Regions from separate parts of the Microbacterium sp. NPDC060132 genome, predicted to be linked through region 2. Evidence: predicted binding sites of a transcription regulator. Region 2 holds the regulator's gene; each other region holds the start of a gene.
What was found. Region 2 encodes LexA, which represses DNA repair genes until DNA is damaged. Its sites were predicted from a motif close to TCGAACANNTGTTCGA; they were not measured.

Region 1 (3,257 bases), 110 kb from region 2:
CTCGCTGCATCCACCGCTCGCCGCACCTGCCGCACTCGCTGCACCCACCGCTCGCCGCACCTGCCGCACTCGCTGCACCCACCGCTCGCCGCACCTGCCGCACTCGCTGCACCCACCGCTCGCCGCACCCGCCGGCATCATCAATGCGCTCGCAGCATCGCGACTCAGAACGGTGCCGCCTCCGCGAACACCACCGATGGCCGAGGCGGCGGACGGTCGAGGTAGCTCCGTCCGGCCGGACTCGTCCACTCCAGAAGGCCGCCCGGCCGCTGCCGCACCTGCCACGGGGAGTGGTGCTTGAGGGTGTGGTGTCTGCGGCAGAGGGTCGCCAGGTTCCGGTGCTCGGTCGTCCCGCCGCGGGCCGCATCGTGGGTGTGGTCGAGGTCGCTCTTCCGCGCCGCGAGGCCGCATCCGGGGAAACGGCAGCGCTGGTCGCGCGCTCGCAGGTGCCGGCGGAGCTCCTCGCTCGGCCGGTAGCGGTCGACCGCGAGCGTCGCGCCGCTGATCGGATGCGTGAGCACCCGATCCCACCCCGCGGCGCCGCCGGTCAGATGTCGGGCGGTCTCCGCATCGATCGGCGTCTGACCGTCGAGCTCAGCCGGAGCACCCGCCGCCGTGGGGTGATCGTCACGAAGAAGGGTCAGCACGGGCACCGTCACCTCCACGCGCGCCCGCAGCTCGCCCAGCAGACCGTCCGCCGTGTCGTGGCCGGCCGGGGTGCCAGTCAGCACCAGATCGGAGAGCAGGTCGGCTCGCAGCTGGTCGACCGTGCGGGTGTCGGGTGTGGCAGGGGAGGGCTCGGTCGCGCCCCGCTCCGCGCGCGCGTTCTCCTGCTGTACGGCGTGAGCCATCTGCGACAGCCGGTCGAACATGCCGTGGACGAGTGCCGCCGGTCCGTGCATGCCCAGGTCGGCCATCCCGTCGCCTGCGTCTTTCACCCAGACCCGCCGCTGCTCGCGGGCGTCGCGGTGCCGTTCGGTGACCGTGCGCTCCTGGAAGCGTTCGGCGAGGCGTCGCACGAGCGGCCGCAGCCGGTTGGGCGAGGTGGTCTGCGCGAGGGCTACGGCGTCGTCGGCGAAGGCCGACCGCTCGGAAGCGTCGTGGAGATGCGCACCCGCGTCGAGGATCGCGCGCGCGTGCGCCGCGCTGATCAGCCCGCGGCCCTGCGCCTCCCACACCGCGGGGAAGCGCTCGACCAGCCAGGACGCCTCGGACATGCGCCGTTCGACCGCGCGATCGCTCGCGCGCTGGGCCGCGCCGATCTCGGCGGCGACCGTGCGGATCGCCAGGTCGCCGTGGTCGGGGTGGCGCCCCTGCCGGGCGATGTCGACCGCGAGGCGCCCGGCCAGGGCCAGCAAGCCGTCGCGGGCGGCCTGCATGCTGCTCAGCGTCTGCTCCGCCGCGATCAGGCCCGCGACCAGCTCGGCGAGCATCGCCCGCTGGGAGTCGGTGGCGTCGAGCAGCGCGGTCATGACCTCACTCCATCACTGACCACCGACATTCGAACAAAGGATCGAACGAGTATGGACGAAAGTCAGGTCACGGAAAGGTAACGGTCGTGGTTTACTGACGCGATGCTTCTCAACGTCGTCGAAGCCGGTTCGGGCGAGCACACGGTCGTGCTCCTCCACGGCATGATGGGCTCCGCCGAGAGCTGGCACCGCGTCGTGCCCGCGCTGACGGAGCGCGGTTTCCGCGTACTCGCGCTCGATCTCCCCGGTCACGGACTCTCGCCGCGCGATCCGCAGCTCACGATCGAGAGCGCGGCCGACGCGGTCGTCGAGACCCTGGTGCGCCTCCTCGAGCCCCCGTCCGCCACCCCCGGCCCGCCCCTGATCGCCGCGATGGGACACTCCTTCGGTGCCACGGTCCTCGCCGCGGCCGCCCCGCGACTCGAACCGGCGCTCGCCGTCTACGTCGACGCGGCGCTGACCCTGCAGGGCGGTCAGGATCGCGCGGCGCTGGTGTCGCAGTACGAACACGACCGGCGTGCACGCCTGTCGCCGACCGAGCTGCGCCGCGCGCGTCCGTTCTATTCGGTCGCCGATGCCGAGGCGGAGGCCCGCGCGGCCGAGCGGTTCGATGCCGCGACGGCCGCGTCCGTGTCGTGCGGCTCCGATGGGCACTGGAGCGCCGCACCGGGCTCGATCGTGGTCCGCGCCGACCCCAGCGCGTGGGTCACCGACGAGGATGCGCGCCGGTTCGAGCACGAGGGCGTCCGCGTGCGGAGCATCCCCGGCGCGGCGCACACCGTCTGGTACAGCCACTTCGACGTGTTCACGGCGGCGCTGCCGGAGCTCTTCGGCTCCCGCTGACGACAGGGCGGGCGGCCCGCGATCCGCGACTACCCTGGAGAGGACATGGCACATCTTCTCGGGGCCGAAGCCCTGCACCTCGAATACCCGACCCGCGTCGTCTTCGACTCCGTCACCCTCGGCATCGAGGAGGGGGACCGCATCGGGATCGTCGGCCGCAACGGCGACGGCAAGTCCAGCCTCCTCGGCATGCTCGCCGGCACCAAGGAGCCGGACTCCGGCCGGGTGACCGTGCGCGGCGGCACCCGCATCGGTGTGCTGACCCAGGCGGATACGCTCCCGGACGACCTCACGATCGGCGCGGCCGTGGTCGGCGACGTGCCGGAGCACGAGTGGGCGGGCGACGCCCGGGTGCGCGATGTGATCGACGGGCTGCTGCGAGAGCTCCCGTGGGACGCGCGGATCGGATCGCTCAGCGGCGGCCAGCGGCGGCGTGTGTCGCTCGCCAAGCTCCTGACCGGCGACTGGGACGTGATCGCGCTCGACGAGCCCACCAACCACCTCGACGTCGAGGCCATCACCTGGCTCGCCGGTCACCTGAAGAAGCGCTGGTCCCCGAACGCCGGGGCGCTGCTGGTCGTCACGCACGACCGCTGGTTCCTCGACGAGATCTGCACCGAGACGTGGGAGGTGCACGACCGCATCGTCGAGCCGTTCGAGGGCGGCTACGCGGCGTACATCCTGCAGCGGGTCGAGCGTGACCGCATGGCCGCGGCGACCGAGGCGAAGCGGCAGAACCTCGCCCGCAAGGAGCTCGCGTGGCTGCGCCGTGGCGCCCCCGCGCGCACCAGCAAGCCGAAGTTCCGCATCGACGCGGCCAACGAGCTGATCGCGGACGTGCCGGAGATCCGCGACAAGGTGTCGCTGCAGTCGCTCGCGGTGTCGCGGCTCGGGAAGGACGTGGTCGACCTGCTCGACGTCGGCGTGACCTACCCGACCGAG
Region 2 (3,257 bases):
ACACAGCGAGCCGCGGACGGCCCTCGAGGAGCGTGAGCGCGGACGGCGCGTCATGCGGTGCGAACTCCTGATACGCCTCGTCGACGATCACCACGCCGCGCGCGGCCTCGTAGACCGCCGCGACGACGTCGAGCCCGAGCGGCGTACCGGTGGGGTTGTTGGGCGAGCACAGGATCACCACGTCGGGGTCGGTGGCGCGCACCTGTGCCGCGGCTTCCTCCGGGGTGATCGAGTAGTCGGGGTGCCGGGTGCCGGCGACCCATGACGCACCCGTGCCCTGCGCGATCAGCGGATACATCGAGTAGGTCGGAGCGAAGCCGAACGCCGTCCGCCCCGGTCCGCCGAACGCCTGCAGGATGTGCTGCAGCACCTCGTTCGAGCCGTTGCCCGCCCAGATCTGCTCGGCCGTGAGCCCGTGACCGAGGTAGTCCGCGAACGCCTCCCGCAGCGTGGTGAACTCCCGGTCGGGATAGCGGTTGACGTCGCGGATCGCCACGGCGATGTCGTCGAGGATGTCGCTGGCGACCTCGTCGGGAACGGGATGCGTGTTCTCGTTGACGTTGAGGGCGATCGGGAGCGGTGCCTGCGGTGCGCCGTACGGAGTGAGTCCGCGCAGATCGTCGCGCAGCGGGAGATCGTTGAGGGAGAGGGTCACCCTATCCATGTTAAGAGGACGAGGCGGCACCGACGGCCATGCGTCACTCCGCGTACTGCGCCGGGATCGCGAGCTCCTGACCGATCTGGATCTCTCCGCCGCGGAGCAGGTTCATGCGGCTGATGTCGCCGATCACGTCGCGCGGGTCGGCCTCGGGAGCGATCGAGCCGGCGATCGACCAGAGGGTGTCACCGGGCATGACCGTGATGGTCTCGACGGCGGCCACGGGCTTGTCGGCACCGGAGGCGATGGCGCTGCCGCCGCTGATCGCCGCGAAGGCGATGCCGACGGCGAGCGGGACGGACGCGACCGCGAGCAGCACACCGCGACCGCGAGCCGTGAGCCGGAGCCGCGTGGCCGGACGGGCCGTGGCGGAGATCGCGGTCGCGGTGCTGAGGCTGATGGTGCTCATGTCTGCTCCTTCACTGTCCCGGCGCCGCGAGGGCCCGGGGAGGTTGGCGTAGCGTTCGCATCCGCGACTCGGCCGGGAGCCGTGAATGCGAAGCTACGTTCCGAAGATATCTTCGAGTTCGAACATCTGTCAAGCTGTCTTCGAAACCCTGTCCACGAATCGTCCGACACGCTCGAACAGATCTTCCAGATCGGCGCGATTCTCGGATACGGTTTCGACAAGGACACCCCACCACGGGCCACCGACATTCGAAGAGCGACGTCGGATCTCACGCACTGAAGGAGCATCATGAGCGAGACCACAGCCCCGGAGTCGGAGGCGCCGCGGACCCGCCGTCGCAAGAGCCTCAGCCCCAAGCAGATGGCGATCCTGGAGGTCATCCAGGCCGCCATCGCCCAGAACGGCTACCCGCCGAGCATGCGCGAGATCGGCGACGCCGTCGGGCTCAAGTCGCTCTCCAGCGTCACGCACCAGCTCGGCCAGCTGGAGCTGAGCGGCTACCTGCGTCGAGACCCGGGCAAGACGCGGGCCATGGAGGTGCTGATCGACCTGCCCGGCACCGGCTCCGGCGCCGAGAACCCGGCCGATGTCACGACTCCCGTCGGCGACGCCGCGCTCGTGCCCCTCGTCGGCCGCATCGCCGCCGGCGTGCCCATCACCGCGGACCAGCAGGTCGAGGAGATCTTCCCGCTCCCCCGGCAGCTCGTCGGCAAGGGCGACCTGTTCATGCTCAAGGTCTCCGGCGAGTCGATGATCGACGCCGCCATCTGCGACGGCGACTGGGTCGTCGTCCGCTCGCAGCACGACGCCGAGAACGGCGAGATCGTCGCGGCGATGCTCGATGGCGAGGCCACCGTCAAGGTGCTCCGTCGCCGCGATGGACACACGTGGCTGCTGCCGCGGAACACCGCCTTCGAGCCCATCCTCGGCGACGAGGCCGTGGTGCTCGGCAAGGTCGTCGCGGTGCTGCGAGCCGTCTGACCCGGACACGAGGAAGGCCCTCCCCGATCGCTCGGAGAGGGCCTTCGTCACGTGATCAGACCGAGGCGCCCACCTCGGCGCGCACGCGGCGCGTGGCCTCGACGATGTTCCGCAGCGACGCGGTGGTCTCCTCGTAGCCGCGGGTCTTGAGGCCGCAGTCCGGGTTGACCCAGAGCTGCCGCGTGGGGATCTCCTCCACGGCGCGACGCAGCAGGGACTCCACCTCCTCCACCGCGGGAACCCGCGGGGAGTGGATGTCGTAGACGCCGGGGCCGATGCCGTGGTCGAACCCGGCCTCGGCGATGTCCGCGACGACCTCCATCCGGCTGCGGGCGGCCTCGATGGACGTGACGTCGGCGTCCAGCGCGCGGATCGCGTCGATCACGACACCGAACTCCGAGTAGCAGAGGTGCGTGTGCACCTGCGTGCCCGGTGCTGCCCCACCGGTCGCCAGACGGAACGACGCCACCGACCAGTCCAGGTAGGACGGCTGATCGGCCTTCTTCAGCGGCAGCAGCTCGCGCAGGGCCGGCTCGTCGACCTGGATCACGGCGATGCCCGCCGCCTCGAGGTCGGCGATCTCCTCGCGCAGCGCCAGGGCGACCTGGTTCGCGGTCTCCCCCAGCGGCTGGTCGTCGCGCACGAACGACCACGCGAGGATCGTCACCGGCCCCGTGAGCATGCCCTTGAGGTGCTTCGCGGTGAGCGACTGCGCGTATCCGGACCAGTCGACCGTGATCGGTGCCGGCCGGGAGACGTCGCCCCACAGGATCGACGGTCGTGTGGCGCGGGAGCCGTACGACTGCACCCACCCGTGCTCCGTGACCGCGAAGCCGTCGAGGTTCTCGGCGAAGTACTGCACCATGTCGTTGCGCTCCGGCTCCCCGTGCACCAGCACGTCGAGCCCGAGATCCTCCTGCAGCGACACGACCGCGGCGATCTCCCGGCGCAGGAAGTCGTCGTAGTCGTCGCGGGGGATCTCACCGCGCGTGAACCGCGCCCGTGCGCGACGGATGTCGGCGGTCTGCGGGAACGACCCGATCGTCGTCAGGGGCAGGACCGGGAGGCCGAGGGCCTCCTGCGCACTCTCCCGCTCCTCGTAGGACACCCGAGAGAAGTCGGCGTCGACCAGCGCCCGCTTGCGCACCGCGCCGTCGCGCACGCCGGGCGCATCCAGCCGGTCGCGCAGGGCCGCCGAGGCCTCGTCGA
Region 3 (3,257 bases), on a different contig from region 2:
ACCCTGCCGACCGAGGTGTACGAGGCCTCGCAGGTCGACGGCGCCGGGGTGTGGCAGACGTTCTGGCGCATCACGTTCCCGCTCGTGCTGCCGAGCCTGGTCACCGTGCTGCTGCTCAAGCTCGTGGTGTCGTTCAAGGTGTTCGACCTGGTGTTCATCATGACCGGCGGCGGACCCGGCTTCGACACCACCGTCAGCAGCTTCGAGATCTACCGCACCGGGTTGCAGACCTTCGACGTGGGGGCTGCCGCCGCGCAGACCATCGCGTTCCTGGTGCTGGTCACCATCGTCATCCTGCCGCTCAACGCCGTCCGGCAGCGCCTGCACAGGGAGAGCTGACATGTCGCTCACACTCCGCACCTCCGACCACGCCTCCGACAGCGCGACCGTCACGCTGGTCGTGCCGGACGCGCGCCGCCGTCGTCGCCGCAGCCGCACCTCGAGCATCTCGCGCCCCGGTCGCCCGTCCGTGCTCGTCACCGTCGTGAAGTGGGTCGTGATCCTCGTCGCGATCGTGCTCGCCCTCCTGCCCGTGCTGTACATGGTGGGCATGTCGTTCAAGAGCCCGGACGACATCCTGTCCACCCGCATCCTGCCCTCGCGGCTCGCGTTCGAGAACTGGGTCGGCGCGTTCGAGAACTGGCCCATCCTCACCTACCTGCGCAACTCCCTCGGTGCCGCGCTCGTGGCGGTGCTGGTGTCGCTCGTCGTCTCGATCCCCGCCAACTACGCCATGGCGCGGCTGCGCGCGGGCGGGAAGCAGACCCTCGGGCTGATCGTCTCCGCCTACGTCGCCCCGCCGATCGTCGCGATCATCCCGCTGTTCGTGCTGGTGCGCACCGCCGGGCTGATGGACTCCGTGATCGGGCTCGGCATCGTGGAGGGCCTGCTGCTCACCCCGGTCGCCGTGTGGCTGCTGGACGGGTTCTTCCGCGCGATCCCGTTCGAGGTCGACGAGGCCGCGCAGATCGACGGCTGCGGACCGCTGCGCACCCTGTGGGCGGTCATCCTCCCGCTCACCGCGCCCGGCATCGTCGCCGTGTCGATCATCGTGTTCATCCTCGCGTACAACGACTTCCTCATCCCGCTGCTGCTCACGCAGAGCATCGACTCGCAGACCCTCCCGGTCGGCATCGCGCTCATGCAGGGCGGCCGCGAGGTGATGTTCGGGCAGATGGCCGCCGCCAGCCTCGCCGGCCTCATCCCGATCTACCTGCTCGCGCTGTTCCTGCAGAAGTGGCTCGTCGGCGGGCTCACCCAGGGGAGTGTGAAGTAGCCCGAGGACGCGATGGTCCGAGTGCGGGGTCGGAGACGTGGCGGGCGGGGTGGTCCGGGGTGCGTTTGTGAGGCCGCGACAGGGGCGGAGCGGGGGATGGATCGCGTCAGGGGGCGGGGCGGCGCGCGATCGAGATCGAGTCGGCGGCGGCGAGGCGTCGGAGGTGGGCCGTGATGCGGGCCCGGAGATCGTCGTGCTGCGGGCCGAGGCGGGTGGCGGCGTCGTGCCAGTTCGAGGGGTCGTAGCGCCAGACGGGCCAGGACTTCAGGTCGGGCGCTTCCCACTCGTAGCGGGGCCAGACGTGGGCATGGACGAAGGCGTCGGTGTTGCCGAGGATGTCGATGTTGATGCGACGGAACGCCGGATCGACCTCTCGGCAGGCGTGCTCCACGGCCGTGGCGAGGAGGTCGACGGCGGCGAGGAACCGTACCCGTTCCTCCCGCGGCAGGTCCGCCAGCGCGGTGGCCTCCGGATCCGTGCCGAGCAGCACGCAGTAGCCGGGGAGGAACTGCACATCGCCGATCACCGCGTAGCCGCCGGGCAGTTCGGCGAGCAGCGTCGGGTTCTCTCCCCGCGCGGCGGAGCGGATGCGGTCGTCACGCCAGTCCATGCCGCCGATGCTATCGATGGGTGCTCCGGCGGGGACGATCGGGTCGCGAGGGCGTGGTCTGCGAGCCCGTTCCGTCGGGCGCCACCGTGCGGTTCGTGGAGGGCGTCGGTGGCCCTCTCGACAGCCCGATATCCCGGTTCTCGATTCGAACAAAGATACGAAACTCGCCGCCGTCGACGGTAGAATCGGGGCATGTCCACACTCTCCGGTTTGCACGAGGCGATGTCCCGCCTCGACGCCGCGTGGGGTGGCGCGGGCGATCCGATGGACCTGAACCGCGAGCAGTTGATCGCGGTGAACGACGCGATCGGCGTGCTGCGGAGACGTCTCGACGCGGTGCACGTGTCAGTGGGAGCGGGCATCGCGCGGGAGTCGCGGCCTGAGCTCGGTGCCGGCAGCCTGGCGAAGCAGCAGGGCTATCGGAACCCGGCGAGGCTGATCGCCGCGACGACCGGAGTCTCGACGGGAGAGGCGGCGCGACTGGTGGCGGTGGGCGAGGCCACGGCCCCGCGCGCCGACCTCCTGGGGCAGCGACTGCCGGCGAAGTACCCGTGCGTGCGGGAGGCGTTGGCCGCGGGTGCGCTCGGTGCGCCGGCGGCCGCGCTGATCGTCGCGATGCTCGACCGGTGCCGCGTGGCCGTGGGTGCTGCTCGGGTGGCGGAAGCCGAGCGGGTGCTGGTGGAGCAGGCGGCGGGGTTGTCGGTGGATGAGGTGCGGCGGTTGGTGGTGCGGGCGGAGGCGTGGGTCGATCCGGATGGGGTGGAGCCGCGGGCGGAGGAGCAGCGGTCGCGTCGGTCGTTGACGCTGTTCGAGCGTGACGGGATGGTGCATCTGAACGCGGTGCTGGATGCGGAGACGGCGGCGCCGGTGGTGGCGGCGATCCGGGGGTTCGTGTCGGCAGCGTTCGCGGCGCGTCAGGAGGCGCCGGATGCGGGGGCTCCGGATGCGGACCGTCGTACAGTGCCGATGATCCAGGCGGATGCGTTGTCGGCGTTCGCGGGGCACGTGCTCGGGTGTGCGTCGCGGTTGCCGCTGGCCGGGGCGACGGTGGTGGTGCGGGTGGGCCTGGGGGATCTGGAGGCGGGATCGGGGTCGGCGCAGGTGGACGGGATCGATCAGCCGGTGAGCGTCGGGGCGGTGCGGCGGATGGCGGCGGGCGGCGGGGTGATCCCGTGTGTGCTCGGCGGGGGCAGTGAGGTGTTGGACTGGGGGCGGGAGAAGCGGTTGTTCACCCGGGCGCAGCGGCTGGCGCTGGTGGAGCGAGACGGGGGGTGTGCGATGTGCGGGTTGCCGCCGGAGATGACGAAGGCGCATCACATCCGGTGGTGGTCGCGCGACCGCGGGCCGACGGATCTGTCCAACGGGGTGCTG

Region 1: the regulator LexA is predicted to act here: its motif matches at 1,502-1,517, upstream of ACFWCH_RS16935 (DUF222 domain-containing protein).
Region 3: the regulator LexA is predicted to act here: its motif matches at 2,032-2,047, upstream of ACFWCH_RS07980 (DUF222 domain-containing protein).

Annotation. Positions count from the first base shown of each region.
Region 1 is NZ_JBHWXU010000002.1:94,176-97,432, forward strand. Features, by position in the region: gene ACFWCH_RS16935 (DUF222 domain-containing protein) at 165-1,472, opposite strand; gene ACFWCH_RS16940 (alpha/beta fold hydrolase) at 1,575-2,315, shown strand; gene ACFWCH_RS16945 (ABC-F family ATP-binding cassette domain-containing protein) at 2,361-3,257, shown strand, end outside.
Region 2 is NZ_JBHWXU010000002.1:199,413-202,669, reverse strand. Features, by position in the region: gene ACFWCH_RS17465 (histidinol-phosphate transaminase) at 1-664, opposite strand, end outside; gene ACFWCH_RS17460 (LysM peptidoglycan-binding domain-containing protein) at 699-1,067, opposite strand; gene lexA (transcriptional repressor LexA) at 1,356-2,048, shown strand; gene metE (5-methyltetrahydropteroyltriglutamate--homocysteine S-methyltransferase) at 2,104-3,257, opposite strand, start outside.
Region 3 is NZ_JBHWXU010000001.1:1,616,112-1,619,368, forward strand. Features, by position in the region: gene ACFWCH_RS07965 (carbohydrate ABC transporter permease) at 1-339, shown strand, start outside; gene ACFWCH_RS07970 (carbohydrate ABC transporter permease) at 341-1,276, shown strand; gene ACFWCH_RS07975 (HIT family protein) at 1,383-1,886, opposite strand; gene ACFWCH_RS07980 (DUF222 domain-containing protein) at 2,079-3,257, shown strand, end outside.